Regions from separate parts of the Paenibacillus sp. EB106-05-06-XG162 genome, predicted to be linked through region 3. Evidence: riboswitches for the same ligand, from Rfam matches in the RefSeq annotation. Region 3 holds a riboswitch; each other region holds the start of a gene.
What was found. A riboswitch is a leader RNA that binds a small molecule or an ion and turns the genes downstream of it on or off. The one in region 3 is predicted to bind cyclic di-AMP.
Positions count from the first base shown of each region.

Region 1: linked by a shared signal. The riboswitch ahead of AC3WU2_RS18625 (C40 family peptidase) and the one ahead of kdpA (potassium-transporting ATPase subunit KdpA) in region 3 are both predicted to bind cyclic di-AMP.
Region 2: linked by a shared signal. The riboswitch ahead of AC3WU2_RS28680 (resuscitation-promoting factor) and the one ahead of kdpA (potassium-transporting ATPase subunit KdpA) in region 3 are both predicted to bind cyclic di-AMP.
Region 4: linked by a shared signal. The riboswitch ahead of AC3WU2_RS15425 (APC family permease) and the one ahead of kdpA (potassium-transporting ATPase subunit KdpA) in region 3 are both predicted to bind cyclic di-AMP.

Region 1 is NZ_JBYTDT010000009.1:409-8,253, reverse strand. It holds gene AC3WU2_RS18660 (alpha/beta hydrolase) at 1-15, opposite strand, end outside; gene AC3WU2_RS18655 (CD3324 family protein) at 209-907, opposite strand; gene AC3WU2_RS18650 (hypothetical protein) at 919-1,626, opposite strand; gene AC3WU2_RS18645 (S8 family serine peptidase) at 1,782-3,425, opposite strand; gene AC3WU2_RS18640 (hypothetical protein) at 3,686-4,180, opposite strand; partial or broken gene AC3WU2_RS18635 (ABC transporter permease) at 4,448-4,750, opposite strand; gene AC3WU2_RS18630 (hypothetical protein) at 5,218-5,742, opposite strand; gene AC3WU2_RS18625 (C40 family peptidase) at 6,019-6,486, opposite strand; cyclic di-AMP (ydaO/yuaA leader) riboswitch at 6,491-6,623, opposite strand; gene AC3WU2_RS18620 (AraC family transcriptional regulator) at 7,030-7,845, opposite strand, start outside.
Region 2 is NZ_JBYTDT010000024.1:49,528-57,372, forward strand. It holds gene AC3WU2_RS28640 (RidA family protein) at 1-231, opposite strand, end outside; gene purR (pur operon repressor) at 238-1,071, opposite strand; gene ispE (4-(cytidine 5'-diphospho)-2-C-methyl-D-erythritol kinase) at 1,156-2,010, opposite strand; gene AC3WU2_RS28655 (small, acid-soluble spore protein, alpha/beta type) at 2,154-2,327, opposite strand; gene veg (biofilm formation stimulator Veg) at 2,481-2,756, opposite strand; gene yabG (sporulation peptidase YabG) at 2,882-3,775, opposite strand; gene rsmA (16S rRNA (adenine(1518)-N(6)/adenine(1519)-N(6))-dimethyltransferase RsmA) at 3,882-4,784, opposite strand; gene rnmV (ribonuclease M5) at 4,790-5,335, opposite strand; gene AC3WU2_RS28680 (resuscitation-promoting factor) at 5,480-6,604, opposite strand; cyclic di-AMP (ydaO/yuaA leader) riboswitch at 6,873-7,059, opposite strand; gene AC3WU2_RS28685 (TatD family hydrolase) at 7,241-7,845, opposite strand, start outside.
Region 3 is NZ_JBYTDT010000018.1:78,170-86,014, forward strand. It holds gene kdpB (potassium-transporting ATPase subunit KdpB) at 1-999, opposite strand, end outside; gene kdpA (potassium-transporting ATPase subunit KdpA) at 1,025-2,704, opposite strand; cyclic di-AMP (ydaO/yuaA leader) riboswitch at 2,887-3,054, opposite strand; cyclic di-AMP (ydaO/yuaA leader) riboswitch at 3,147-3,333, opposite strand; gene AC3WU2_RS26360 (inorganic phosphate transporter) at 3,570-4,574, opposite strand; gene AC3WU2_RS26365 (DUF47 domain-containing protein) at 4,694-5,305, opposite strand; gene AC3WU2_RS26370 (DUF3048 domain-containing protein) at 5,517-6,584, opposite strand; gene AC3WU2_RS26375 (DoxX family membrane protein) at 6,882-7,385, shown strand; gene AC3WU2_RS26380 (DUF3784 domain-containing protein) at 7,541-7,816, shown strand.
Region 4 is NZ_JBYTDT010000006.1:149,338-157,182, forward strand. It holds gene AC3WU2_RS15410 (chromate transporter) at 1-1,142, shown strand, start outside; gene AC3WU2_RS15415 (RrF2 family transcriptional regulator) at 1,255-1,656, shown strand; gene AC3WU2_RS15420 (NAD(P)/FAD-dependent oxidoreductase) at 1,734-2,636, shown strand; cyclic di-AMP (ydaO/yuaA leader) riboswitch at 2,822-2,980, shown strand; gene AC3WU2_RS15425 (APC family permease) at 3,169-4,995, shown strand; gene AC3WU2_RS15430 (ArsR/SmtB family transcription factor) at 5,154-5,501, shown strand; gene AC3WU2_RS15435 (response regulator) at 5,748-7,349, shown strand; gene AC3WU2_RS15440 (sensor histidine kinase) at 7,346-7,845, shown strand, end outside.

The sequences.
Region 1 (7,845 bases), on a different contig from region 3:
TTTGACAACTCGCACAACCAACTCCCCCTTTTGCTAAATGCTTCAATAATTATACTATAATATTCCAATTTACATCCAGTAGGATAGGAACCTACAAGTACTCAAAGTTGTTGAAGATAACTGCCCGTTCGTTCAACAAAAGCAACCGATCGTGCTGACCGGCTGCCTTCGTGACTTTATAGTGGAATTACTATCTCTATTATCAAAATCATACTTTATCAACAAAAAAGAATATGGTTCCGTAGTATTTCATAAACCTTCTATAATCGTCATTACCTTTCATAACGATTATGGTCGGATAAGCATTTACTTTGCGTTGTTTTAATACGTTTAATAACTTCTTCTGAACGATGCAATGAAATTTGCCTTCTTCGTACTGAACGAGAAGCGGTGGCGGAGCGGCTGCATGGTCATCATCTTCAGCTTCATGGTTTTCCTCGATCTCTATTTCATCACGCTGAATGAGACGCAGTGGAAACTTTACGACGCCAATATATAGATGATCTTCCTTCACGAAATCTTGTAGAATGGGAATAACTTTTCGGGTAAGCAGCAGATAGCATTGAATCCATTCTTCCAACATCCCGTCATTCGCATACTGTACAGCTGACTCCAAAGTCGGAGCATATGATAAATGTCTATTGCTCTTCTTCGAATAGATGATTTTTTTTACGGAATCCAAGGATAAAAAGTATTCGTCTGCAAGTTCCGAAACCGTAACGCCATGAGCATACTTATTGCGAATCATGAGGTTGCGTTTCTGGAGTTGATCTCGGTAACCGGACGTCTCACCCCAAGCCTTTTTTTCTTCACCAGTAGGAATATAAAGAAGTTTGCCTGCCGCGTATTTCTGGATTTCTTTCAATAGCTCCTCTGGTATCACATCGCCAGCATTTTCATATTTCATATCATCACCATCTATAAGACGTAAAGTCGATCTTTCAATTCGCTGATGGATTTCATGATGGACATGCAGGATTCCGTGTCATCAATTGATGCATGCCAACGCAAGGTATCGATCCCTTTATAATAAGCCATACATAAGTATCTTTCTTTAAAATCCGGTATGACGATATCCCTTTTCTTACAATACTCAGCTAACAGTTCTGGTATCTTCAAGTAAGGCTTATTTAAGTCCATAATGGCAAAATCCAATAGGAAATCGCAAATGCCGGATCTGCTCCAATCAGGGAAACCGACAATCGTCTTCCCATCCGTAATCATATTCTCGAAAAACGTATTATTATAAACTAAATATCGATTTCCTTCACAATAACGAGTTCTACCCTCCATTTCCTTAAAGTATTTCTCAAAGAAATCACGTTCTAAAACCGTTGTTTCGAACATTTCCCTCCAATTAAACCAATACCCCTCATGATCATCTGCAAATGTATCGATCAAAAATTCCCTGCAGGTCCCATATTCTGTTTTACAATCATCATTAAATTCACCATAGCCTTCAACTCCCGCTATATCTGATGAACTGATCTCAAGAATCTTGTCAAAAAACAATTCGTAGCTATCTGCAAACTGTTGTGGGCTTAAATGATCTGCAACAAATCCATTAGGTGTCATACTTACCTTTTCAGAGAGCATCGCTTTAATGATATTATCTTTACCCATCATTTGATCGTCCCTTCCATCTTCACATTGTAATAACATCAGCTGCGCATCTGATATGAAAATATCATAACATTGGGAAATTGCTGGGTTATAGGCAATGAATACCTTTACTTAACTTTACATATATGACGGCACAGGGGCTTGAAGCAAAAAAACAGTTAGCTTATTAAATTGCCTTTTTGCCACTCTAACCACTTTTGAGCAATACCGAGTCTTGTCTCGGTACTTCTTTCCGAATACCAGCACTGACCTTCACGCCACTCAGGCTCCGAGTCGAAATTCATACCGGTAATCTGTTCAAGCGTATTGCATCGTTGACCAAAGATAGAGACTCTTTGATTTAACGCATCATTCTTTAACCCTGAAATGAGAGGTTTTACAAAGAAAGGATTTTTCACTCTCGCTGCAAGATTCATTGAAAAATATTGGATATCTAAATCAATATCAGAAAAAAGACAAGCAAGATCCTCTATCAATTCTTCCCACAAGTCCGGACACCTGCTGAATGCATGTAGAGCTCCCATTCGCACATATCTGTTGTTATCTTTAAATAATTGTCGTAAGTCATCATTTGTTACAAACTCAGGGTTGTAAGACAAAAGAATAATTGACGCAGCACGAATTTTATATGAAGCGTGTTGTAATAATGTGTGAGCATGATGAGACATTTCCAACGGAAGAGTCTCGGAAAAATAAGATAATAGCGCTGTAAGAGCTTCCTCATCATCCTGACTCATTACTGCGGATAAACGTTCTGTATCCTCTCTTCTTTTCCAGCTCTTCCATAGTAAATATGGAGTGGTAGCAGGCAGTCGTTCATTTTCGAACGAAAAGTTCACTGTGGCAGAAACATCTACTAGCCCGGACTGCAGCTCGTTCCATACATGTGGAGAAAAACTGCTGCACCTAAGGAGGGCTAGTTTTACTTGAAACGCGGACCATGACGGCTTAGCCTCCCAGATACATGCAGCGGCACCCAGGATAATCGGGCCTGAGAAAGATGTTCCTTCCGTTCTCGCATAATCAGCAGGTAAGCCATCATAAGGAGCTGTGAAATGATTCAGCCGTTCTTCTTCTGACTGAAAAGGCGTTGGCAAAACAACGTTTTCCGCAGGAGCAAGGATCTCTGGTACCCATTTATTCTCAAAAGTATTTCCTCTGCACCCATGATAAGCTTGTGCATGATGAAAATCTGCATCAATTGGAACAATGACACCACCAACAGACAGTACAGAGGGAGATGCTGACGGACCATTACAGGTTAACTCTTTCGTATTTCCGGATGATGAAACAACCAATAGCCCATCGTCAACTAATTCCTCGCATAAAATACGAACAGGGTCTGCTTGCCAAGGTAGTAATCCTGTATCTCGTGTTGCTGTGACTGTCAATACAACACCACGGATTTTATATGTACGCCAATTTTTTCTTAGCCATTCCAGAGCCATGCCAACCTTTTCTTCAACTTCATCAGGAGTATAGAATGGACCTGTCTCCAGCAAGTAGAGGTTAGCAGCTGGTGCTGCACCCGAATAATGACCATTGGAAAGTTGCCCGGATCCGGCTGCGGCGGCAGAGCTCGAAAGTCCGTGCAATCCTTTATTCCAAGGTCCTTCATTTGATAACATTAAAACAGGCTGTGCAAGAGGGTCTGAAATTTTTACAATGTATGTATCACGTTGCTGATTTGACGATATATCTGGATGATGTGCAAACCTACTATCTATAACCGCAATATTAACATTCTTTCCAGTAAGATTTTCCGGGATATTCAGAAACGTTCTAATTGATGCCCACGCCATACAATCATTCCCTTCTCAAGATACCATATCCTTCGCTTATCAACATATCTGCCCAATAGCATAATACAATAAGGAGCAGCTGCCGTGGCATCCTGCTCCTTGTTTCTATTTAGGATCGTATATCCCATTTGTAACGATCCCAAGCTTATATCGCTTTCTTAGTTCAGTGAATAAACTTATTAACATCTCATCTATTAATTCCGTTTTGGGAGAAACATCAAATGTGAAAAAACTGACCTCCATCTTGCCCTTGTAAATTCTTAATTATTTTTGAACCTCAATTTAACCCTCCATATTATTATTAAGATTGCTGCTACGAATAAAAATGAAAATATCAGAAAATATATATTTCCCCATTCGGGATTGGTTAATTGGTTTAGCGCTTTAATATCTTTGCTTGCCTCAGTAATCAGTTTATTGCCACTGCAAAGACTGGTTAATTCTTTGCCTTTATGATTATATGTAAAAATTAAATATTTTTTTCCGACATCAAATTCAGTCCCACACATCCCATAGAAGCCACTGTGCACATAACCATCTTCAAGGCTTCCCTTCCATACCTTATCTACACTAAAAATATTTCCGCCTTCTTTATCTTTACTGACTAAAGTTCCAGTGAACACGACGCTAGATTGCTCGTATCTTTCTTGGACGCTAGGTTCGCCGCAACTACATGCGAAAACCTTATTAGGGCTGAGTACACTAACACTAACGATCATACATATAAACAAAACAATCGGTAACACTTTTTTCATTTATCTGACACCCCACAATTCGTCGGTATGATCATGGTTACAGACGGATAATTGAAAATATAGTTGCGTTAACATCCGAGTAAATGGCAAATGGAAATGGATGTCCCCCATTGGTTGTAAGGACATAGAACGATTGTACCGGTTTTATTTTTTAGTTAACGTAATCTGCCCATTAACTAAGAAAGGCATCCAACACAAAATGCCGGCTGCCTCCAAAATACTATTGAATTAATGTTCCCCCGCAAGCAAGAGCTAGAATGTCTTTTTTTATACTCGCTTTTTATACGCTCTCATTGCAAAGATATAAGCCAGGAGCATAATTCCAACACACCACGCGATCGCGATCCATATATCGTTACCCACCGGCTGCCCTGACAGCAATGCGCGGATGGCTTCCACGATCGAGGTCACCGGTTGGTTTTCGGCAAAGACGCGAACGACGGTCGGCATCGACTCGGTTGGCACAAACGCCGAGCTGATAAATGGCAGGAAGATAATCGGGTAGGCAAAGGCGCTCGCGGTATCGACCGTTTTTGCGGACAGTCCGGCAATGGCTGCGACACATGTTAATCGTTTGACCAGCTGCCTCTATATCATGATTCAACTATCGTGTCCCGTTAGCGAAATATCACGACAAAACCTTACTTTGGCTTCGAAGGATGTTTTATACTTAACAGGTTCACCGTTTTTTCTAAGGATGTGTATTCGTAACTCGCCAGATACTCATGATTTTCTTCAATAAGATTCCAAGTATTCTCATCATCAATTGTTATTTTAAATTGTTGTTTTGATTTAGCGAAGGGGTCAGTAGCGGTTATCCAGTATTCCTTTCCTGTTATGTCCTTATTAATAATCATCAAATATGACGTTGTGTTTGATTTTGATGTTGAGTTACATCCAGCCATCGTCACTAGTATGAGCAAGTACAAACATACTCTTTTCACCTCATCTCACCTCACATTATCATAACCCACATTCAGTTGATTGTACCATTTATTGTTTATTTCTGAACTGAATAAATCTGCCCGTAAGTTCAATCATCTAACTTCAATAACAAAAACTGCTGATGTATCACCTTTCGAAAATTCACCATCATCGGTTGTCCAGAACGCTGAAATCCCGTAGTAATAAGTACCTTGTTCTTTTGGAGCATTAAAAGATCCATTTTTCAAAGGAATTGGTATTGTTTTATCATCGACAAATTGCTGAATGTTCAACCCATTAGGTGCTGGTTTATAAGCAAAAGAAACTGTAATGTCTCCTTCAGGAGTTATAGCAGTAGGTGTAATGCCTCTTAACATTGTATTTCCTCCTGCATAATCTGCACATCCTAAATTGCCCCAACAATAACTACTCTGGATAACTGGAATTTGAGTTTGCCCCGAAGCAACACTGGGAAGAGGTGGGGATTTTTTAATTATTCTAATACCAACGTTCCTAGCGTATCCTTCAAACCTTGTATTTGCTACTAGGTTTCCTACAAATGGAGTTAAATAAATGAACACTACCAGTAAAGCTAAAAATCCCGTAACAGGTATAATAAATGTTTTTTTTCGACGCATCCCAAGCTCCTTTTAACATAAAATCACCTATATATAGACGTGATTTTACCGTATTAGTTACATCATCTCATTTGAAAATGTTTTAAACTATCCTGCCCAATCGTATTATGAGGTATAGGCATATTTATTGCCCCATTCCCTCTCGAATTCATCCAAAGCCGCTACTGCCGAATTTTTATTTCCTTAAGTATATAGAAAAGTACCCCATAGAGTAGACCTTTTTTAGGTGTCTACTCTATGGGGTATAGATCAGGCTTATCCTTTTTCATGCAAACACTAATTCACCATTTCATGATAACTCTTTTCATCTACTACACGCCGAGCTGTAACATAACGATCTTGGTAGTACGTATCCGTCAACTTGCTTATTCTTACTCCCTTACTGCTAGAGGAGTGAGCGAATTGATTGTCACCTATGTAAATTCCTGCATGGGAGATACCCGTACCTAAGGTATTAAAAAACACTAAATCTCCCGTTCGTAGGTTCTTTTTAGCTATCGGTGTCCCTACTTTAGCCTGTGACTGGGATGTGCGCGGTAGGTCAGTCACATCAAATTTTTTTAATACATACAAGATAAATCCGGTACAATCAAACCCTGCAACAGTGGTACCACCCCATAAATATGGTGTCCCTAGTACGTGATTCACTTCACTTTCTAGCTTAACCTCACTTGCAAATGTACTTGGTGCAGCGGCAGTGAATACGACTGCAGCTCCTAATAAAGATAAGATGAGTTTCTTCAGAACCTTGTTCTCCCTTCGATGCCTACGGAGTTAGCTGAGGGTTCGGTTAAAGGTTCCCTATATTCTCTTGCTTACAAGAATAATTCACCCGGGATGGTTCCCCCGTTTTCAAAAACGAAATTCGGCAATTGGTTAATATTTTGTAACTATTTATACTTTAATATACCGAGTAATCGATGTCAACCTTTTCACAAATTCAATATTTTAAATTTTTATCTATATATTCTCTGCACTACCATATAATACAATGCACTATTTATGAGCCTTTCATCAAGAAAATAGCCTCTCAAAAGCAAATCAACTCCTATTCGTGGGGTCTATCCTCTTTATCTTTCCTGTCTAGACGAATACCGATATGCACCAATAAAAGATACAAAAATGTAATAATTAACCTTATTCCCAAATGCTTATTGCGGTATAGTGTACTGCTAGCTTAATAGCTTTTAAATTAACTCAATATCTTTTCATTAAACTGCCCGTTACTTCAATGAACCTTTCTTAAAACACAGCAAGACTGCCGTTCAATATCGGCAGTCTGTACAATTATCTATTATGCTGAACCTTAGTAACGGGAATCCATAATTCGACATCCAATTCTTCAGTAAACACCTGTTTTTCAACGCCAATTTGGATTTCAGGACCAACCTGTATCATAGGTCCTTCAACTTGCTCATATCCTGAGGAAGGAAACCATTCCCCATAGATGCGATGCCATTTTTCTTTTTCCCAAGGAACTTTCATTTCAAATACTACCCATGTCTTAGCTGGCACAATGAATTGTGAGAAGGTTTCGGGGCAAGGGTTCGTAGTTGCCACGGCCAAGTAATAATCATAATCTCGCTTCTCACGTACACCTTCTCCAAAACTCACATGTAGAATTCCGTAAGGCTCTTGATTGTTAAGAGATTTTAGTTCGGCATACGTCTCAATCTCTGTTGATTTCCAAACCTGTTCTACACCTGGATGCTCCCCAACATCTACTGCTGTAACACGATTCGTGATCCCAACCAGTTGAAACGAATCCTTATACTCAATCCTATACTTCATTGGCTCACTACCTCCTATAGATAATCGAAAGGTCATTGGAGGATATGCTTTTAGTGAACGGTTGTTAGTTCTTGCTTCGGTTGGGGTTGTTCCATGTAAGCTTATAAATGCACGTGTAAACGCATCGGGTGAACTGTATCCGTATTTTACTGCGATGTCGATCACCCTGAGCCTACTATTTTGCAAATCAAAAGCTGCAAGTGTAAGGCGTCTACGACGAATATATTCTTGGATAGGAATACCCGCCAAATATGAAAACATTCTCTTGAAATGATATACAGAACAATATGCGCGTTTAGCCACCTCATGTTC
Region 2 (7,845 bases), on a different contig from region 3:
CACCGTCGCCTTAATTACGCTGGAGAGTGTAGCCCCTGCCTCGGCCAAGACAGCTTGTAGATTATGGAAAACCTGATGCGTCTGCTCTGCAATTCCACCCTCAACAATTTGTCCATCCAGGCCAAGTGGAATTTGCCCTGATGTGAACAATAAATTACCAAATTTCATGGCCTGTGAGTAAGGTCCAATCGCTGCCGGAGCATTTGTTGTTGCAACCGTTTCTAATTTCATCCTCAATCACGCTTCCTCTCCAAAATAATTACCAGGTTCGACCGAGATTTGTTTGGTCTTGAAATCAATATGTGTTAACTTCGCAAGCGAATAATAATCATTCAGCAGTCGTTCATTGCTCTCCAGTTCACCAGACTCGACGAGAACGCCCACACCTGCAACAACGGCTTCGAATTCATGCAGCAGATCAATCATTCCTTGAACCGTCCCGCCTGCTTTCATGAAGTCATCAATAATCAGTACACGTGATTTCTCTTTGAGTGCTCTACGTGCTAGCGTCATCGTATGAATGCTCTTATTGGAACCCGAAACATAGTTAATACTTACAGCAGAGCCTTCTGTCACCTGGTGGTCACGTCGAACGAGCACCACGGGAAGATTGAGCTGGGCAGCCGTCGCGTAAGCGAGCGGGATCCCTTTCGTCTCCACCGTCATGACCACATCGATCTGAGCATCCGCAAATGCCGCTGCGAACATTTTGCCAACCTCATTCATCAGGGCAGGCTGCCCCAAAAGATCCGTCATATACAAGTAGCCGCCCGGCAAGATCCGATCAGGATCCTCTAGCTTGCGAGACAATTCCTCAATGATAGGCAATGAAATAGATTTCGGCATGCGCGGGATAAATTTCACACCGCCTGCCGCTCCAGCGAGCGTAAGAAGATCTCCCATACCCTCTTCTTCGAACACTTCCTTAATGATCACTAGATCCTCACTGATCGATGATTTCGCTGCATTGTAGCGCTCAGCAAAAGTCGTGAGCGATATTAAAGTATGGGGTCGATGTAACAAAAATTGTGTCATTTCCACCAGACGGGCGCTTCTCTTTAACTTTTTCATTCTACTCCCCCTCTGTTAAATCCGAATATTATAATGAAAATATATCATTTTTGTACGGATTTTACCAACATTTCCTTCATTTCATTATGTGAGCATACGAACAGCATATACTTCTTTGCAGAATCCCCTAAGTCCATTATAGATTCTCGCCACTTTGGATTCCTTCGATACAAGGCCGAAGACCGTCGGTCCGCTGCCCGACATCAATACCCCATCCGCTCCCAGCTTCATCATTGCGTCCTTCAACTGGTGCACTTCAGGGTATAGCGATAAGGTGACATCTTCGAGCACATTGCCAAGTTGTCCGCACACATCGTGGAACTGCTGATTTTCGATCGCTGAGATCATATCCGCCATAGAAGGGTGGCCGTTCAACTTGTCTACCCGAAAACGTCCATAGACATCGGCGGTAGAGACATTGATCGGTGGCTTTGCTAGAATCACCCAACATTGCGGCGGATTCGGGATCATTTCTAATTTCTCGCCACGACCTCGCGCAATCGCCGTGCCTCCCGTCACGCAGAAAGGAACATCTGAACCTAGCTCAGCACCCAGCTCTTGAAGTTCATGATCCGGAATATTCAGCTTCCAGAGGCGATTCAATCCACGCAGTGTTGCTGCTGCATCACTACTTCCCCCTGCAAGACCTGCAGCGACCGGAATCTTCTTATCCAGGTGGATATAGACACCCTGCTTGACGTCATAACGGTTCTTAATAAGCTTCGCGGCTTGAAAGGCAAGGTTCTTCTCATCAAGCGGAATATAACCCGCTTGACTCGATATAATAATCGTGTCGCGAGGTAATTCCTCCATCTCGAGACGATCTGCGAGATCGACCATCGTCATAATCATCTCAACTTCATGGTAACCGTCTTCTCTTTTATGTAACACGTCCAGCAATAAGTTGATCTTGGCTGGCGCTTTCTCATATACTTTCACGGTCTTCACCTACTTTATCTGATCGAACGTTCTACGAACTTAACATATTATATCAGAATCATATATTGAAGTCATTTGAAGCCGTCACAGGAAATAAAAAGCGAAGAACGCCACCTGTGTCGGACATCCTTCGCTCATGATGATTATTTTCTTGATGCGGCTTGTTCAGCCAATTGGATGGCGCGTTTAACCATATTTCCTGCATCCTTCGCTCGGATGTTGGCCCAACCTTCATTCTGGACTGTCTCATAAAACCCGAGGTCCTTCGCAAGCTCAACTTTCAATTGATCTGACATGACACTTCTTCTGCGGCTCATCTCAGGTCCTCCTTTAAGGGATGTATTTATGACTGGAGTGTATTCGTTGCCCTTATCGTTAGTATGGCTGTTCCCTATCCAGATCATACTCACCTATCACTCCATGAAAAAAGACAGCCCCGAAGGGCTGCCGTGATGCTTACTACAAAAGCCTTAATTCTGGATATATGTGATGCGCACTTGGCCATCGTCCTCGCATACCGATAATTCCACAGACTCCGTCAAAATGTCGGCGTAACTGTATGAAACACGCTTAAATGCGTTCTGGTCCTGGTCAAGTTTAACAATGAAAACAGATGGGTAGGTTTCTTCAAGTACACCGGTACGTTCAATGGTCTTTCGGCGACCACCGTTTGCTCGCAGCATAATTTTTCGCCCGACATGGGCTTCTAGGCTACGTTTAATTTCCAACAGCGCATTTTTAGCCATTGTCAACTACCACCTCTTTCCTTGTCCATTATAACCAATTCAAGGGGTGATGTCAAATAAATGAATATTATATCAACGATTATTTGAAGTTGTCAACGGCAATTTTGTTAAATTTCGAAAATTATTCACGGAATCGACGGAACGATGTCCAAATTGGTTAAGTCTCGAAGTTTCGGAAGACCGATTCGATAACTTCCCCGCGTCTCAATACCTCCCATACCATCGGTTCCCGTAATCGTCTGGGAGAGAACTTCCACAATATTTATCGTCTCCCGGATCGGTGTAAAAGATGCCTTCGCTGCAACATACACCGGATCAAGCGCATGGATGAGAATACGTCCCGGTGAGCTTGCGAAGTTCGCACCTGCTTGGAGCAGTGCTTCGAAATGCGACTGACATGCCCCTGCAACGATATTCAGCACATCGAAATTCCGTTCATATTGCCGTGCCGTTTTGATGGCATTCACGAAATTCTGAGAGTTCTTATAACTGGACAAGCTGTACAAATCACGATTCTTCAAATGCCTATAGACGCCGTCATGTCCGGTAATGACAACGATATCCGGATTTACGCGGGGAAGCAGTCGGTAGAGGACGTCAGCCATGTTTGCTTCTGTCACGTAATGTCCTTCGGCTGGGACCCGCAGTTGATTATACAAATCCAGACTCTTCCTCAAATAATTCGGATCCCCGTCCAAGTGGAGCACTTTGCCGGGTACTTCAAAGTACGGTTGGTGGTTCATCATTTTCTGATTCAAATCTGCCTGGTTCCGCTCGGTCTGCACGCGTCTATGCTGTTCCAGAAGCCGAGTCGATTCCTTCGCACGAATAAACGCCTGTTCTTCTTTATAGTGTAGAGGTTTCCCCTCGGTTACAGGCATCAAATCATTCGTGGGAGCATCCGCCAATAGACGAAAGTCAATCCCCTTGATAATCACTAAATCTTTCATAAATGCCTCGATGCGAAATGTGACGTCTCCGCCATACGATTTTCGAACGACAAGATCTCCTTGCTTCATGGCCCAAATCACCTCTTCTGTCTATCGTATGGAGGTGCCCATGGATTGGTGTCTATCTTCTGTTCGAATCCACATCGATTTCATGCAATCAACCGGATTTTAGCGGTTATACCCGTCCTGCTGCCAACAATACGTCGCTAAGACGCGCAAATTCAGCGATACTTAGCGTTTCGCCTCGGCGCTGGGGTTCGATACCCGCTTCCTGTAACGCGGCCTCCAGCGCCTCACGGCCGCCTTCATTGAAGAATCTCGCCTTTAAGTTATTCGCAATCGTCTTCCGTCGCTGCGCGAACGAGGCTTGTACTACTTGGAAGAAATGGGCTTCGTCTGCGACCTGAACTGGCGGTGTATCCCGCACCTTCAGCTTAATCACAGCAGACTCCACGTTCGGCTGTGGAATGAACACCGTATGCGGTACCGTACATACCAGCTCTGGCTCGCAATAATATTGGACTGCAACACTTAGACTGCCGTAGTCTTTCCCACCTGGGCGAGCAGCCATCCGGTCCGCCACTTCCTTCTGGATCATCACCACAATATTTTGCAGCGGTAGACGTTCTTCGAGTAGCTTCATAAGAATGGGCGTCGTAACATAGTAAGGAAGATTCGCCACGACACTGACTTTGTTTACCTTAGAGAACCGCTCCTCGAAAATTTCCTTCAAATCCACTTTCAGTACGTCTCCATGAATGACGCCTACATTCGGATAAGGTGCAAGCACCTCTTCCAGAATCGGAATCAACCGTGTATCGATCTCTACTGCTGTCACTTCCGCTGCCGTCTGCGCAAGACGTTCTGTCAGCGCTCCGATCCCAGGTCCAATCTCAAGAGCCCCCATGGTCTCATCAAGTTCTGCAGCATCTACAATTTTGTTCAATATATTCATATCAATCAGAAAATTCTGACCTAGACTTTTCTTAAATGAAAATCCATGTTTTCCAATAATATCTTTCGTCCGCTTCGGCGTCGCAATATCGATGCGTGCCCCAGCTGAATTGATTTCTTTCATTATTTCTACAGCCCTTCATTTTCAATTTGCTCTAACGCGGCCAAGAACTCTTCTCGGCTAATCTGGAACATGCCGCAGCGTTTATAGAACTGCTTTCCGTTGCACATGCCAATCCCAAGTATATCTCCCATCGCCCTTCTACGACTCGCTGCATTCGGATGGGTAATTAGTCCTGCATCCATCAGATCACTCCAATCGATGAGCTGTTCATTCTTCTCATATTCCGTTCGCAGATGATCCAGTGCATACCGGATCGCTTCAGGCGATGCATTCTCTACACCGATGTCCCCTTTGTAGGTGGCATCCGCTTCCTTCAAGAAAGCGTGCTTGCAGCCCGGGATACGATTCGATATAATCTTGCGAATACGTTCCCCGGCATGATCCGGATCCGTCAGAATGATCACGCCTCGACGCTCCTGAGCCAGCGCAATACGCTTTAATATCGCATTGTTAATGGCAGACCCCCCAGTCTCGATCGTATCGGCCTCTACAGCCCGCCGAATGGCCGTGGTATCGTCTTTCCCTTCGACCACGATGACTTCCTTAATCATGTACAATCCGCTTCCTTTCTTTTCTTCCGCAAAATACAAAAAGAAGAGGTTTCCCTCTTCTTATCATGGCATATTGTTATGGATAATACTATATGATTAATACACGATTGGCAAATGAAGCATGGCCTAGAATTACGACCCTCATTAGCTCGCCGACGGTTTGACCGGTCCAATCACATAGACGGTATGCCCCTTCTTACGGCCGAATTTATTCGCTGTTTTTAGGGATTGAATATACACGTCGATCTTATTGCCCTTAATAGCGCCACCTGTATCTTCCGCTCGTCTTAATCCGACTCCTTCGATGTATACCCACCAGCCAATCGGAATGACGTCCTTATCTACAGCGATTGTGCGCCCTTCGGTTACGGTCGCGCCTGAAGCCGTCCGCGTTCCAATGCCATCTTCTTCCGAAGAATAGGCGGTTAACGTTACATTTTTCAGCACTTTTGCATATTTCACTTCTTTACCAAGGCTATGAATTTTCGCAACCCCTGGTCCGCCAGCAGACAAAGTTCGGACTTTAGCCTCAGGTTTCTTTGTACCATAAGCAACGATCTTGTGTGTTGCCTTGGATTTATAGGCCTTATCAACCATTTTGATCGAAACCAACTTACCATCTTCGAAGACCTTCTCAATCTTCTGAACAACAAGTCCAGACTTTCCGTCTTGGATTAGCTTCTGTTTGCCTTGCAGGAGCGTTGCATCGGGCTTTTTGACGAATTCAAAAGGAATCGATACTTCGCGGTTTACCAACTTCGTACTGACGCGTGTAATCTTAATCTCCAGTTTGTTCGAAATCGGTGTATTCAGCGCAGGTGTAATTTTATCGTCTTCAGATAATGTTATATTCGCAGCTGCGAGTACTTCTTTGACTGTTTTTTCGGTCGTAAACAAGTTTTTTGTCTGACCATCTGCTGTGACAAGAACGGGAACCGCACGCGTAATTTCAACGCTGTCACCATCCTTGAGCTCCGATTGGAGCGGCATCGACAGCTTGTCGTATGCGCCGACTTGTATAGCTTGTTCATCCAGTAGGTGCTGTAATACTGTGTTAGTCGTTTCGACCTGGATATGTTGTCCGTCTACGACCAGAGAAATATCCTTCTTGGCGTAAACATTCAGCACCACCATTAACATGAAAGTCATCGCGAGTGACAGTAGAGCCACGAGTGATATCAAACGCACGTTTTCATGCATCCATCGCAATGCGAAAGACATGCTGGATGATCGTGTACCATGGGATTCCTTAGTTTGGAAAACGCCCACGTCTTCAGACCTCCTTCATAGTCCCGCCGTCAGGTGTTACGCATGATCATAAATTGACGAAGACTATATACTGTATTTTTGCACAACGGCCGCATCAACCTGCATGTGACAGCTGTACACCATCCTCTGTTAGGTACGTCCCCCCACCTCCTGTTCTGTAACAGTATGACGTCCTACTCAACTTTATTCAAAAGAAAAGAAGCCTAGCGTAAAGAGGGTCTCTTTCGTGGCTTCCTGTTGGAAACAATAGTTGATGGCCGCACGAGGGTACCTCTCCCTGCACGCTTACGAGGTTAGCTGTCGGATTCGGACGTGAGAGTCGCCCTAAGATTGCTATCCCGCTCATGGCGAGAAGCCCTCTATTCACCCCATTAAGAAATCAATTACGAACCCTCCTGAGAAGGTCCATATCGGTTCCCCCGCTCTCCAATTTGGAGACTCAGCGATACAAAATGGATGGAACAATATTCAAACTCTGATTTGAATCATACTCTGAATGCTCCATGCTTGTAAAGAAGGCATCAAACTCATTTTTAGATATTAATGGTTAAAATTTTGTAATATTCTTCGATTTTTGAGATGAAAACTACCTATTTCACCCGTTTATTAAGTTTTTCATGCGTTTTTCACCGTTTTTCATCCTAACCGGAAACAGGCTTGGGCATTTTTCATCGTAATTTTAGCAACTTCTTCCAAATTTAGCCCTTTTATTTCCGCTGCCGCCTCCGCAACAAGACGTACATAACCTGTCTCATTTCGCTTCCCGCGATAGGGGTGCGGCGTCAAATATGGCGAGTCCGTTTCGATCAAAAATCGGTCATTCGGAACGTTCGCGAGGACCTCTTTGGGAACCCTTGCATTCTTGAATGTAAGGGGGCCGCCAAATGAAATATAGAATCCCAAATCTAGGCATTGCTTGGCAATTTCCCAGCTGCCGGAGAAGCAGTGCATTACGCCTCCACATTCCTCAGCATGCTCTTCGCGCAAAATGCGAACGACATCCTCGTGCGCATCCCGATTATGAATAACGATCGGCATATTAAGACGCTTTGCTAACCGAATTTGTTCACGGAATACGCGATGCTGCACATCCTTTGGTGAGGTATCCCAGTAGTAGTCCAGTCCGATCTCACCAATCGCAACAACCTTCTCATGTGCACATAACTTTTCAATCCACTCGAGGTCACCAGGCTGCATCGTAATCGCGTCTTGCGGGTGCCAGCCTACAGCAGCATAGATAA
Region 3 (7,845 bases):
GGATACTTCTTCGACCGTGGCTTTCCCCACGGGCACTATGTCACTCGCCATCCGATTCCCGAACGTAATCGTCCCGGTTTTATCCAGAATCATTGTGTTAATGTCCCCTGCCGCTTCAACGGCTTTCCCGGACATCGCGAGTACGTTATATTGCGTCACGCGGTCCATCCCCGCGATCCCAATCGCGGACAATAAGCCCCCGATGGTCGTCGGGATCAAGCAGACTAACAAGGAGATCAGCACCGGAATTTCTAAGTCGACCCCTACATACTTGGCAATTGGCGCTAGCGTCATAACTACAATTAAGAAGATCACGGTCAAAGTAATGAGCAAAATATTAAGCGCAATTTCGTTCGGCGTCTTCTGACGCTCGGCCCCTTCGACGAGGGAGATCATGCGATCGAGGAACGATTCACCCGGATCATTCGTGATCCGTACTTTAATCTGGTCACTGACAACCCGCGTTCCGCCCGTTACCGAGCTGAAGTCGCCGCCCGCTTCCTTCATGACTGGCGCAGATTCACCGGTTATCGCGGATTCGTCTACCGTCGCCAGCCCTGCGATCACTTCACCGTCTCCAGGGATCATCTCGCCCATGGATACGACGACGACATCCCCCTTACGAAGCTCTGTCGCTGGCACTTGCTTCACGCCACCACCTGGCTGCACTTTATTCGCCATCACGTCGCTCTTCGTCTGCTTCAGCGCATTCGCCTGCGCTTTCCCACGTCCTTCTGCGATCGCTTCGGCGAAGTTTGCGAACAAGACGGTGAACAGCAAGACAATGAATACCGTTAAGTTAAAGCCGAAATTCGCTTCCGCGCCAAATACGGATGGAAACAGCGTTAACAGCAGGACGATGAACGTTCCTAGCTCTACCACGAACATGACCGGATTTTTGATCATGATCAGCGGGTTCAATTTGACGAAGCTCTGGCCTAGCGCATATTTCACGATATCTGAAGTTATTAATGATTTACGTTTCATGGTCGAATCCATGTTCTTTCACCTCGTTAATTGATCTCTACCCTAATGTCAGGAACTCTGCAATCGGCCCAAGGACGAGTACAGGCAGGAACGTCAATGCACCAATGAGAATGACCGTTCCGAGCAGCACCCCGGCGAATAGCTTGTTATCGGTGCGGAATGTCCCAATTGTCTCAGGCACCCATTTCTTGCGCACGAGCGAACCTGCTACACCGAGCAGTGCCACGATGGAGACGTATCGACCGAGGAACATCACAATCCCTGTCGTCATATTCCAGAACGGCGTGTTATCCGCCAAGCCCTCGAACCCGGAGCCGTTGTTCGCTGCCGATGAGGTGTATTCATAGAGTACTTGCGAGATGCCGTGGAACCCTGGATTCGTAATGGCACCCGATCCTAGATCGGTTAAGAAAGCAATGGCCGTCGGGCCTAAGATGATCAGCGGATGGACGAGAATCGCAATCGCAATCAGCTTCATCTCGTGCGGTTCAATTTTCCGACCCAAGAACTCCGGCGTACGACCGACCATTAAGCCAGCCAAGAACACCGCGAGGATCGCATACATCAGCATATTGACGAGCCCTACACCATCACCGCCAAACACCACGTTCAGCATCATGAGCGACATCGGGACAAGACCACCGAGCGGCGTTAACGTATCATGCATATTGTTGACCGTACCCGTCGTTGCCGAAGTCGTCACGGTCGTGAATAGAGCGGATTGCGCAATCCCGAATCGTGCTTCTTTCCCCTCCATACTGCCTTGAGATGTGTCTGCACCGATCGTATTCAAGACCGGGTTGCCGTTGCTTTCCGAGATATACACAAGACTTAGGAAAGCTGCGAACAGGATACTCATAACGGCGAACACGATCCAGCCCTGCTTCTGATTCCGAGCGAATCGTCCGTACGTATACGTCAAGGATGCTGGGATACACCACATCATCAACATTTCGAGCACATTCGTAAGCGGGTTCGGATTCTCGAATGGATGCGAGGAGTTCACTCCGAAAAATCCGCCGCCATTCGTCCCCAAATGTTTAATCGACTCGAGCGATGCTACAGGACCAATCGCGATCTGCTGCGTCTCGCCCGTAATCGTGTGCGCTTGAACCGTAGCGTCTAGCGTCTGCGGCACTTGGAGTCCAACGAGCACCAGTGTCATTACGATCGCCATTGGAATCAACAATCTGGTATGGGCCTTCACGAAGTCCGCGAAGAAATTGCCTAGCCCTGTGCCCTTCTTCGTTAATCCGCGGATAAAGGCAATCGCCACCACAATACCCGTAGCCGCTGAGGTGAACATCATCATCATGATGACGATCATTTGCGAGAAATAAGATAAGCCTGACTCCCCGCTGTAATGCTGTAAGTTCGTATTGGTCATAAAGCTGATAATCGTATTAAAAGATAACGTCGGCTCCATATTGTCAATGCCGTTCGGATTGAGCGGCAGCCAGCGCTGTGTCAGCAAGACGCCGAACCCCACCAAGGTTAATACGAGATTCGTCAGGAGCAAGCTAAGCGCATATCTTTTCCAAGACATATCGCCGCGGTTCTTCAGCCCGATCATCCAGAAGATCCCTTTCTCCACCGGACCAAATATCCGATCACTCCGGTTCGGCTCGTTCGAAAATATATGATAGATATACGTACCGAGCGGCTTCACGATCAAGAGCAGCAGCCCGATAACAATCACGATTTGCAATAAATCCATTCCCCAGTTCATAGTCGATCTCCCTTTTCAACAACATTTTAATCAACGTGAAAAAAGTTAATTTTTTTCATTCCCTCTAAAAAAAGGCATAAAAAAAGAAGCCTGCGGGGGAGGTTATCCATCGCGGCTTCAATAATGGGCATGGCGAATCACCATGCTGCGCACTCATTGAATACGTTCAAGTTGCCTCTCTCGAGACGCTTACGAGGTTAGCTGTCGGATTCGGGCCTTGAGAGTCGCCCTACCTTAGCGCCGTACAAGACGGTGCCTCGGATTCACCCCATGGTCAGCTCAGCTGACCGTTGGTTCCCCCGCTCTTTGCCATAGCAAAGACTCAGCGTTAAAGACATGTAAAACATTTTTCATAGCTTCATCAATCTATTTCACATCATAACCACAGATCTGTTTCGCATCTGCAGCCAACATTCGTCTACACTTTCCTTCATCCTCTCTCATTCGCTTACGAGGTTAGCTGTCGGATTCGGATGGTGAGAGTCACCCTACCTCGGTACCGTTGTACCAAGGATTCACCCCACATGTTCCTGCTCTCGCTCTCACACGAGCCACAGGTTCATGACTTATTGGTTCCCCCGCTCCTTGCACGTGCAAGGACTCAGCAATGTTCATGAATCGTATCATACTCCTCGCGTTGCAACTTGTAAAACCTTAAATTGGTTCTAAATGGAATCTGAAAATACTGGAAATCGTCATGAAAGCGTTATGAATGACACGAATCTCTCGAAACCTCCTATTTTCGCTCGTTAGATCACTTTCGCGCAAATTTCAGGATGAATGCACATGCATCGGAGCACCGCCATACAAAAAAAGCCAACCCTCTTCACCGAAGGTTAGCTTCTCTCCACATTTATCTATAAAATAATAGATCAATCACTTTGAACACGGCCATCGCAAGCACGAATGCAATCGGAATCGTCACGATCCAAGAGATGACAATACGACCTGCTAGGCCCCATTTTACCGCCGAAAAACGCTTCGCGGAACCTACACCGAGGATCGCTGAGGTAATCGCATGCGTTGTACTAACGGGCAAATGCGCTAGCGTTGCAGTCATAATAATAGCAGCTGACGATAAATCCGCTGCAAAACCGTTAATCGGTTCGATTTTGAAGATTTTCGTACCCATCGTTTTAATAATTTTCCACCCGCCGACAGATGTACCGAGTGCCATCGCTGTTGCCGCCGAAATTTTAACCCATAACGGAACATCCAAATTATCTTGTATTCCTGCTGAGACAAGAGCGAAGGTAATGATCCCCATCGCCTTTTGCGCATCATTCGTCCCGTGCGTATAAGACTGAAGCGCTGCCGTCATAATCTGCCCTGTGCGGAAGCCTTTATTGACCGAATGCGGACTCATTCGACCGAAAATAAACTTCAGGATCGTCATCACGATATAACCAAGAGCAAATGCAATAAGCGGTGAGAAGATAAGTCCTTCTACGATTTTCGTAAACCCGGCATAGTTCAAGCTGTCTGAACCCGCTCCTATAAAGACTGCACCCGCGAGTGCACCAATGAGTGCGTGGGATGAGGACGAAGGAATTCCGAACCACCAAGTCACAAGGTTCCAGATGATCGCGGCGATTAAGGTCGCTATTACAATCTCTACCCCATTATCCAGCTTGGAGGGGTCTGCGACGCTTCCCCCGATCGTCTTCGCAACCCCGGTAAAGGACAAGGCACCGATGAAATTCATCGTTGCTGCGAGCAGAATCGCATGCCGCGGCTTGAGTGCGCGCGTCGAGACAGATGTCGCGATGGCATTCGCCGTATCGTGAAATCCGTTAATAAAGTCAAATGCTAGAGCTAGTAAGATAACAATACCTAAAACGATCATTGTATGATCCATAGAAATGTATTGCACAGAACGACTAGAGGTTCTTCAAAAAGGTAACTTTTTGAAACACACTATTTAGGTGTTCCCGCGCAACTCTGTCCTCCTTTATTTCACCTATCGTTCACGCGACCTTAGGAGTTGCGCATAATAATGGTTTCAAGAATATTAGCAACGTCTTCGCAGTTATCCGTCGTTTGCTCCAGACGCTCGTAGATTTCTTTTTTCTTAATCAGCTCAATCGGATCTTTCACCGCAGCGAATAGATCTTTGATACTCTTACGCAGAATATCGTCTGCTTGGTTCTCAAGGTCATTAATAAGGATCGTATGTTCGCGAATCGCGAGCAATTTTTTCTGTGACAATAGTCGAATCGCTTTTTGGATTTCAAATGCGCTATCGAGCAGCACTTTACCAAATTGTTCGATCGAAGCATCGTATTCCTTCACATGGTACATATCAAAGCGCGATGCACAAGCTTCAAGCCCGTCTAACACATCGTCCAGCGAGGTAGCCAGCGACATAATATCTTCACGCTCAATCGGCGTAATGAACGTCTTATTCAACTCTTTAATAATCGTATGGGTGAATACGTCACATTTCGACTCCAGCTCTTTCATTTCTTTGGTGAAAGCTGTCGTATCTCCTGGCTTTGCTACATACTTCGCAAAAATATCCGCGCCTTGGACAATGGCATCGGCCATATTTTGCAGATTTTGAAAAAATACATCGTTCTTCTTAAACATACGCTGTCCCCTCTGCTTCAAATTGCTTAGATTACCTTAATAATGAGAATTATAACCTTTGTTATCTTATCACAAGTGACATAGTGCTTGTAAAGGAATTGTAAAACAAAATCGTGAATTTCTTTTAACAGTTTGTCGATATTCGCCTACAATTATCCAGTCCGCTCGACAAAATTAAATCCGACAAGGAATCCTTGCCGGATTTAACAAATTATCCCACTTGGGTATGACTCTCAAATGTTGGAGTGTTTGGAACGATGTTGAAAATTGTCTTCCCTGGGTAGAGTGGCAACTCTTGCCCATCCTTATACAATCGAATGACATCACTTGTCTTGCTGCGCGACCACGTGCAAGAGATGGCTTTGCCGCGTTGATAGAGTACGGCTTCTCCGCCCTTCATCAAATTCACATCCAAGCGTCCCACATCGTCTAGCGTACGATGATCTGCTCCCAGCACAACGACATTCGTCGCCGTAAGCGTCTCCTTCGTATTCAGATCGATATGCGGCTGTCCGTTGATCGAACGGCTGTAACGCTTGCTCGTCGCATCATAATCATAGGTCACTTTATAGTTCTTGAGCAGGAAGTTGATCGTAATTTTCGCCGCCTCTTCCCCCACAGGCATGTCCTCTTCTTTGGCGAAAGGATACGTCGTCACAGGCACATCTGCCTTATACTTCTTCTTCGCAGCGCCTTCACGCAGCTTCTCTAGCGTTGAGTACAGATTGTGCGGCGCTTTTCGCGATTTATCCCGGTAAAAGAACGGCCCGGCGTTCAAAATTTCATCCAAGTGTTCTTTGTGTTGACGTTGAAGGACCGCATACCCGTCGGTACTCGCCCCGGCATGCACCAAGACCCCTTGGTAGCTATCGCCAAGATCAATGAGATATGGGCGGATGCTGCGGATTGGACCAATGGGCTCCTGGAAATTCTCGCTCTGGAAAATGGCCACAATCCGCGTAATCCCGCCTTCTGCGAGCACTTCATACAACATATCCGCATGGGTGAGTCCAGACTGTGGTCTTGCCTTGGACATATTATTGATCATGACTGCGATTGGCCTCGCGGTTACTGGCTCTGTAGTGGGTAAGCCTGTTAATGGCGCAATATAAGCCTTGGTAGGATCTTGCCCCGATTCCTGTTCCGGTGCTGGCTGCTCCGTGGATTGCGGCTCAGGTGTGCTCTCAGCTTCAGGCGTTTTACTCGTGCAAGCACTGAGAAGCAGCGTCAGTAGAATACATAGTATGCCGAGTGTTCGATAGAATGATTTCGACTTCATGAAGACCCCTTTCAATTGACAAAATTTTGGATAAGCGATGTCCATGGTCTTTATTTAAGCATATATTGGAAGATTTGTCTGTTCTTTCGACGCTTGAGAGCTATGGAAAAATGTATTTGGAAAAGTGTGATATTTGCGCTTGTGAAAATGTGAACAAAGTATGTACTTCAAATTCATAAATTTCAAATTCAGGCTAATAATGTGATAAAAATCACATGTTGAGGAGAAGACTGAATGTATGATTAAGCCATAGAGAACAACAATAATAAATAACAAAACGGACTGGAGCTGGTATCAATGTTCACACATTGGTTAAGAAACAACATCGTCGCAGCTTGGCTGCTCACCATTATCCGCGTATATCTTGGTTATCAATGGATCACGGGCGGCTGGGGCAAAATCACAGGCGGAGGCTTTGATGCCGCAGGATTTATGCAAGGCGCAATCGCTAAAGCAGGAGGCGATCACCCTGCCGTACAACCTTGGTTCGCGAACTTCCTAGAGCACTTCGCACTGCCGAACGTCAAACTATTCAATGTCCTCGTCCCATGGGGAGAATTCTTAGTCGGCCTTGGACTCATCCTTGGTACATTTACAACATTCGCCGTCTTAATGGGTATGGTCATGAACTTCGCCTTCCTGATGGCAGGTACCGTGAGCACGAACGCACAAATGCTCATCCTTGAGATCTTCATCGTCGTCGCTGGCTTCAACGCAGGCCGCATCGGACTTGACTACTTCGTCATCCCTTACATCCGCCGCCTGTTCGGCCGTAAGGAACGAGCGAATAGCTATCAATAATGGCACATTGGAAATACACCCTCCGCTTCTCATGCGGGGGGCGTTTTTTGATATTACATCTGACCTCCCCTACACTCGACTTTCCCGGTCCCTCCCCTTATAATTAATAGATTCTATAGCACGAGGTGAGATCATTGAGTTCTTCGATTCTAGTCATGGGACTGCTCGGATTGTTGTTTATCGTCTTCGGCTATTTGATTGGCGTGAAGAAAATGCTCGTCCTCATCGCGGGATATCGCGAAGAGACGTTTACGGGGAATAAAGACAAACTTGCGAAGACCGTGGGTATCGCATATGTGACGATCGGAGTTCTTACCCTTTTGCTTCCCTTAGGACTCGAATATATCGGCTCGATGGCAGGCATCATCTACGCAGCGATCGTCGTCATTGGTGCGGCTAGCTTCATAGCGAAGATGAAACGACGCGATTAATACAAAAGAACCTTCGATCCCCCTCATTT
Region 4 (7,845 bases), on a different contig from region 3:
CCATGAAGCTCGGACTCACTTCATTCGGTGGCCCAATTGCGCATCTAGGTTATTTTCATGATGAATACATTCGTCGTCGTAAATGGATGGATGAACGCAGCTATGCGGATCTGGTCGCGCTTTGCCAGTTGTTACCTGGACCAGCCAGCAGTCAGGTTGGTATGGGCATCGGGTTGATTCGGGCAGGCCTGCTCGGGGGGATCATAGCCTGGATTGGTTTTACACTACCATCGGTCCTTGTGTTGATTCTGTTTGCCTTCTTCGTGCAAGGCTATGATATAGGTGACGCCGGATGGATTCACGGTCTTAAGCTCGTCGCCGTCGCTATTGTCGCGCAGGCCCTCCTGAGTATGGGTCAGAAGCTAACGCCAGACCGCAGCCGCGCGACATTGGCAATTATCGCAATGACGATTACACTCATATGGCCAACAGCATGGAGTCAGGTTCTTATCATTCTCGTGGCGGGCCTTATCGGGATGTTGTTCTATCGGAAATCAGAACTACCGTCTGGCACAAGCCTTTTCATTCCGATTCGTGGTAAAACAGCTGTCGTTTGCTTGACGGTGTTTGTAGTTCTATTAGTGATATTGCCTATCCTTCGGCCAATCGTAAATGGAACCGGGTTGTCCTTATTCGATAGCTTCTATCGCTCAGGATCGCTTGTATTTGGAGGCGGGCATGTCGTACTTCCTATGCTCGAACGCGAAGTCGTGCCGACAGGCTGGGTGACCAAAGCTGATTTCTTAGCCGGATATGGGGCTGCACAAGCTGTGCCAGGTCCGTTGTTTACCTTCGCTAGTTATTTGGGCGTGATGACGAGTGGGGTGAAGGGAGCGATCATCGCGACGGTGGCCATTTTTCTCCCTGCATTCCTATTAATCGTTGGGACATTACCATTCTGGAGTTCCATTCGGAGAAGCCCCAAGCTTCAAGGCGCATTAATTGGCATTAACGCAGCCGTTGTCGGCATTTTACTGGCAGCGTTATATAATCCGCTCTGGATATCGGCAATTCTTACGCCTGTTGATTTTGCTATTACTTCCATCTTGTTCTTGATGCTCGTCTTCTGGAAGCTACCTCCTTGGAGCGTCGTGATGACTGGAGCGATCGGTGGTACAGTAATTTCACTTCTGCTCATGTGACATGCTGATCGTACCGGCGGCCTGGCTCCAGGTGTTAGGAACAATCCTTGACTAATCTTTGCATCAAGGTTATTGTAGATAAATAAAGTCTATAATTGATTGAGGTGAGAAGATGAAGTTCTCTAAAGCGACAAACTATGCCCTTCATACGATGCTTATCTTGGTTGCATTCGCACCGAATAAACCCGTCGGCGTACAACAGCTTGCTGAAAGGCAGGGCGTATCTTCTACCTATCTGTCGAAAATCTTGACGAAGCTGGTAAAGGCCGGGTTAATTGAATCGGCTTCAGGGGCTAGCGGAGGCTATCGACTGAAAGCAAAGAAAGAAGAAATCTCGTTCTTGGACGTCATTCATGCGATTGAAGGTACGGCATCTTTGTTCCATTGCGGCCTTCATGATGATACGGAATGTGCGATTCAAAGCGTGATGATATCTGCCGAAGAAGCGATGGAGCAGCAGCTTCGCAGCAAAAAAATCTTCGATCTTGCCCAAGAAATAACGTTGTCTAAGTAAGGCATCGTTATTTTTTGGCTTCAATTGTAGATATAATATGTCTTTGATATCTTTTAAATTTCGGAGGGATGATTCTTATGATGTACGATTGTGCTATTGTTGGCGGAGGTCCAGCAGGGTTAAATGCAGCGTTAGTACTGGGAAGAGCTAGGCGGAGTGTAGCGGTAATAGATAATAATCAGCCAAGGAATCGCGTTACACATGCATCTCATGGGTTTATTACGAGAGATAACGTCACACCTGCCGAGTTCAGGCGTATTGCCTACGAAGAGGTACTCCGTTATCCATCCGTACGGCATTGGCAAGTTGACGTAACCCATATATCCAAGACAGAGCAGGGGTTCGAAATCAGTACCCAGTCGGATGAAATCATCCAAGCAAGAAAGGTTATTTTGGCTACAGGGTTGAGGGAAGTCTTCCCTGACATTGAAGGTCTGCACGACTTTTATGGAACAAGTTTATTTAATTGCCCTTATTGTGACGGATGGGAGCTTCGGGATCAGCCACTGGTCATTGTGTCAGAAGAAGCTGGAATATTTCATACGGCTAAAATTCTGTATAACTGGAGTCAGGATTTAGTTGTCTGTACGAATGGACTTGAAATCTTAACGAAGGAGCAACAAGATATCCTCTCATCCAAAGGAATTCGCATCATGAATAAACCAATCAAAGCTTTTACAGGTAAGAATCGAATGTTGGAAGAAGTTCATTTTACTGATGGCACTTGGATCAAGCGGAGCGGAGGATTTATTACCCCTACCTTCGTACCTAAAGCTGTGTTTGGTGAACAGCTTGGCTATGAGACGACAGCATACGGGGGTATTGTGACCGATCCAGCAGGTAGGAGCTCTGTTGCAGGTCTATACGCAGCAGGAGACGCGGCTTATGTAAGACCTTCTCAAGTTATCTATGCTGCAGCTGCAGGGAGCAAAGTTGCCATGACTGTCAAGGCTGACCTGACAGATGAGGATTTTTTATAAAAAATAAAGAATTACGGCGTGTGAAATAGATAATGAAAGAGCAAGATACAAGTAAACGTTTTCTTGGTATTAAAATCGCCCATTTTTTTATTTGCAGCCATCTTTTTCGCGTTTTACAAGGATATCAATATGGCGTAATATTCAATGTTGGAAATGAACATTACAAGATAAATCATTACAATAAATTCTTATATTCGCTGAGTTTTCCGTTAGGGAAAACGGGGGAACCAACGTGATGGATATAAATGTATCATCACATGGGGTGAATCTGCAGTTATGCAGTAGGGTGACTCTCGCCATCCGAATCCGACAGCTAACCTCGTAAGCGTTGATCGAGAGAGAGGATATGAATACTGTGATCGTGTCAATATGACCACAGAGGTTCACACCTCTGTGGTTTTTTATTGTCAAAATGCGTAAATGACGGCTTGGAGGTTGGTCTTTGACATGGATAAAACATTGCGATACAAGGCATTATAGCCACATATTCAGATTACAAGTTGTATTAACCAAAAGGGGAGCAATACTTACGATGTTATCCATTTTAAAACGAGTATTAATTGGAAGACCACTCAAATCAACGGAATTGGGCGAACAAAAAATCAATAAAACGAAAGCATTAGCTATTCTGTCTTCAGATGCTTTATCCTCTGTCGCATACGGTCCAGAGCAGATTTTAATTGTTCTGATCACCATTAGCTCAGCTGCATTTTGGTATTCGATCCCCATTGGAATAGATGTCTTAATTCTATTAACCGCTCTAATTTTATCCTATCGTCAAATTATTTTTGCATATCCGCACGGTGGTGGGGCTTATGTCGTATCCAAGGAAAACCTTGGCATGTACCCTGGGTTGGTCGCGGGCGGTTCTCTATTAGTTGACTATATTCTTACGGTTGCCGTAAGTGTATCTGCTGGTACAGATGCCATTACGTCCGCATTTCCAAGTCTGCATGAACATAACGTAGGGATTGCCATTCTATTTGTTGTGTTTATTACGATCTTAAATTTAAGGGGCGTAACGGAGTCAGCTTCTATCTTGGCTTATCCAGTGTATTTGTTCGTACTTGCTTTATTCATTTTATCGGGCGTGGGCATTTATAATATCCTGACAGGTCAAGTATCCCCTGATCTGCATGCCCCAATCGGGACACCGGTCGCAGGAATCAGTTTGTTCCTGCTCTTAAAAGCATTTGCATCAGGAAGTTCAGCTTTAACAGGCGTGGAGGCGATCTCGAACGCGATACCGAACTTCAAGGATCCTGCACCGAATAACGCAGCGAAGACGTTAATTGCAATGGGATCATTACTCGCGCTCTTATTTTCAGGGATCATCTTCTTAGCGTACTATTATGGAATTTCTCCTAAAGCAGAGGTTACGGTTGTATCACAGATCGCTGAGCAGACCTTCGGAAGGAACTTTATGTATTTCTTCATCCAAGGAACGACGGCATTAATCTTGATCCTTGCGGCGAATACAGGGTATTCTGCCTTCCCATTGCTAGCGGTTAATCTAGCCAAAGATAAATTCATCCCAAGAATGTTCACCATGCGTGGAGACCGATTGGGATATTCGAACGGTATTATTTTCTTAGCGGTCATGTCCATTATCTTAATTGTTGCATTCAAAGGGAAGACGGAACATCTCATTCCACTCTATGCCGTCGGAGTATTTATTCCATTTACACTGTCTCAGACCGGGATGTTGCTGAAGTGGATCCGTGAGAAGCCGAAAGGCTGGGTTACCAAGTTTATTATTAACACGACCGGCGCTACGATTAGCTTGATCGTCACACTCGTGTTCTTCGTCACCAAATTTACACAGGTGTGGTCCGTATTAATCTTCTTGCCGATAATTATTGCTATATTTCATCAAATTCGGAAGCACTACGATGCGGTGGGCGAGCAGCTTCGCATTACAGATTGTGAGCCTGCCCCACCGATTGAGGGAAATGTCATTATTCTTCCAGTCGCAGGGATTACACATGCGGTTGAGAACTCGCTGAATTACGCGAAGTCATTGTCACCTCACCAGATCATTGCGGTACACGTTCCTTTCGAACGAGAAGATGAATTGATTTTCGAGGAAAAGTGGAACAAATGGCAGCCTGACGTGAGACTTGTGACCTTGCATTCACCGTATCGAAATATCATTAATCCATTAACGAAATTTATTGATACCGTTCAGCGTAAAGCCGGCGAATCCAACTATCAGGTGACGGTCATTATCCCACAGTTTATTCCGAAGAAAGGCTGGCATAATATCTTGCATAACCAGTCGAGCTTGATGATTCGTGCACACTTGCTGTTCCGTCGAAATGTGATAATCACGACTGTACCGTATCATTTGAAGAAATAATTCGTCGGTTGTCAACTGTCTCAATTCGTTGAGGCAGTTTTTTTGATTTAAAGATGAATGACGATCCCATTATATTCCTTTACAGGAATATTCCGATCGTGATATATTATTAGTACATCAAATCATGAGTTTTATTTAGGAAGGAAGCGGGTTCATCGATGAAAGCAAGCATATTCAGTGCCCTTGCCGAGCCGAACCGGTTTCAAATAGTCGAATTGCTGCAATCCAGTCCTCTTACTGTTGGAGAGATCAGTGAACGGTTAGGTATCCGGCAGCCTCAAGCCTCCAAGCATTTACGCGTACTTCTAGATGCCGGGATCGTTGATGTGATTGCAGACGCCAACCGTAGGATATATAAACTGCGCCAAGAACCTTTTCAAGAAATGGATGATTGGCTCATATCTTATAGACGTTTGTGGGAGGACCGATATGACCGGCTAGATGCGTATTTGCAAGTGCTGCAGAACAACAAGAAGCCTCAATCCGATGATACATCATCAACGTAAAGAGGATTATGCGAATGAGTGAGATCACAACGATTCATAGCACAAACCATGTTCAGGAGCGATGTATTTCGCTAGATTGCGAAGCCAGAACGTTATATGATGGAAATAATTTCGGAAGTTTTGCAAAAGGTATTGCCGAAAGGCGTATTTTCCCCTATTTTTATATAGTAGTGTTCAAGGCATGAACTTACAGAGGTTACTCTTAGGTTCATGTTTTTTTTCGAATTCAGGAAGAGGAGCCGCAACATGTACAATTTGATACTCGTGGATGATGAAGAAGACGTTAGAGAAGGATTGCTGCAAGAGATCGACTGGGAATCGTACGGCTTCCAAGTGGTAGAGCGGGCGGAGAACGGAAAAGAAGCGATGGAGCAAATTGAGAAGGTCATGCCTGATATTGTGGTGACGGATATCCATATGCCATTTATGAATGGTCTCCAGCTGGCAGAATGGGTTCGTAAGACGTATCCATCGATCAAAATCATTATTCTGACCGGGTATGATGAATTCGAATATGCGCAAAAAGCTATTAAGCTTCATATTGATGAATATGTGCTTAAGCCGTTCTCCGCTTCCGACTTGATGGAAGCGCTTACGAAAGTAAAGCAGCAGATGGATAAAGAATTATTCGACATGCAGAATCTAAATGCATTGCGAGAGAAGTATCAGAAGAGTTTGCCTGTGCTGCAGAGTGTGTTCCTATCCTCCTTGATCACGCGCCCATGTTCTGAGCACGAAATTAGTGAGAAGTGCACTCAGTACGATCTTCAGCTTATGGGAAGCTGTTATATGATATCAGTCATTCAAATCGATAACCATCGCTTGGAGCAGAGGGATGCTTATCTCTTGCAATTCGCGATGCTAAATATTGCAGACGAGATTGTACGGAATCATCATCTCGGATATGTGTTCATCCATCACAATCATGTCATTGTCTTGACCATGCTGAACAATGTTCAAGATGATTTCCTCAGTCAAGTCACGATGGAGATGCTAGAAGAAATTCGATTGAACGTATATAAATACTTGAAATTAACGGTGACGATTGGCGTAGGTTCGATTCAGGGCAGATTGACAGCATTACACGCATCATATCCTGATGCCTTACAAGCGCTCAATTATCGATTGCTTCTTGGAAATGATCGTGTAATCTGGATCCAAGACGTTGAGACGAAGCGTCGTAACCCGCTTTTATTCGATGAGATGAAAGAACAGGCGCTCGTACGGTGCATCAAAGTAGGGATGGCAGAGGAAGCGCAGGAAATGATTCAGCTTTTATTTGATATTGTAGAAGAGGCAACATTTTCGATTCAAGATTTTCAAATCTATTGTATTGAAATCTTGATGGCCATCATCCGGGTTGCTAAGGATATGGAGGTTGAACTCGTGACTCTGTTCGGCAGCGCACAATTGCCAATTGCTGAAATCTACAAGTGCAATAATGTACTGGAAGCGAGGCAATGGATCACGGATATATGCCTGCAATTAATGGATCATATCGCTGTTGACCGCCAGACCAGCTACAAAAAACTCGTTGATGAAGCAAAGGCGTATATCAAGCTTCATTTTGCTGAGAGCGACATGTCAATTCAGCGAATTTGCCAGCATCTCCATATTAGCGCGGGGTATTTCAGTAGTATCTTCAAGAAAGAAGTCAAAACCACGTTCGTGAATTATTTGCTGGATCTGCGTATGGAAGCCGCGAAGGAGATGCTCCGCACGACAGATATGAAAGCGTTTGAAATTGCGGAGTATGTTGGATATAGTGACCCGAATTATTTCAGCTTCTGCTTCCGCAAGAAGTTCGGCATGTCGCCGAAAGATTATCGGAATGGTGCCCGAGCATGAAGTATTTCAATCGTATACAATTCATAATTGCATTTTTCTTCATACTCATTACGGTCGTTACCGTCTTGATTGTCAGCTTCATGTTATATAACAAATTTTCGAATACGGCAGAAGACACTGCAGAATTAAATATGGGACAGGTCGTCGAACAGGTGAAATACAATCTGGAGATGTACGTCAAGAACTTGACGAGCATTTTTGAAGTTGTAGAAGAGACGATCGATCGCAGTTCTTCCTTTTCGAACCCTATACTCGAAGAACAATTGAACTCAATCATGAAGACGCGTGAAGATTTGATATCCATCGCCGTATTCACCAGGGATGGTAAGCGTGTGGTGAATATTCCGAAGCTTGCGATGAGGCCTAATACGTTGCTTCAGCGGCAGAGCTGGTTCAATTCAGCATTAGAAGATCCGGATAAATTATCCGTATCCTCACCCCATATTCAGAACCTGTTCAAGACACAGTACAAATGGGCTGTCTCTCTCAGTAAACA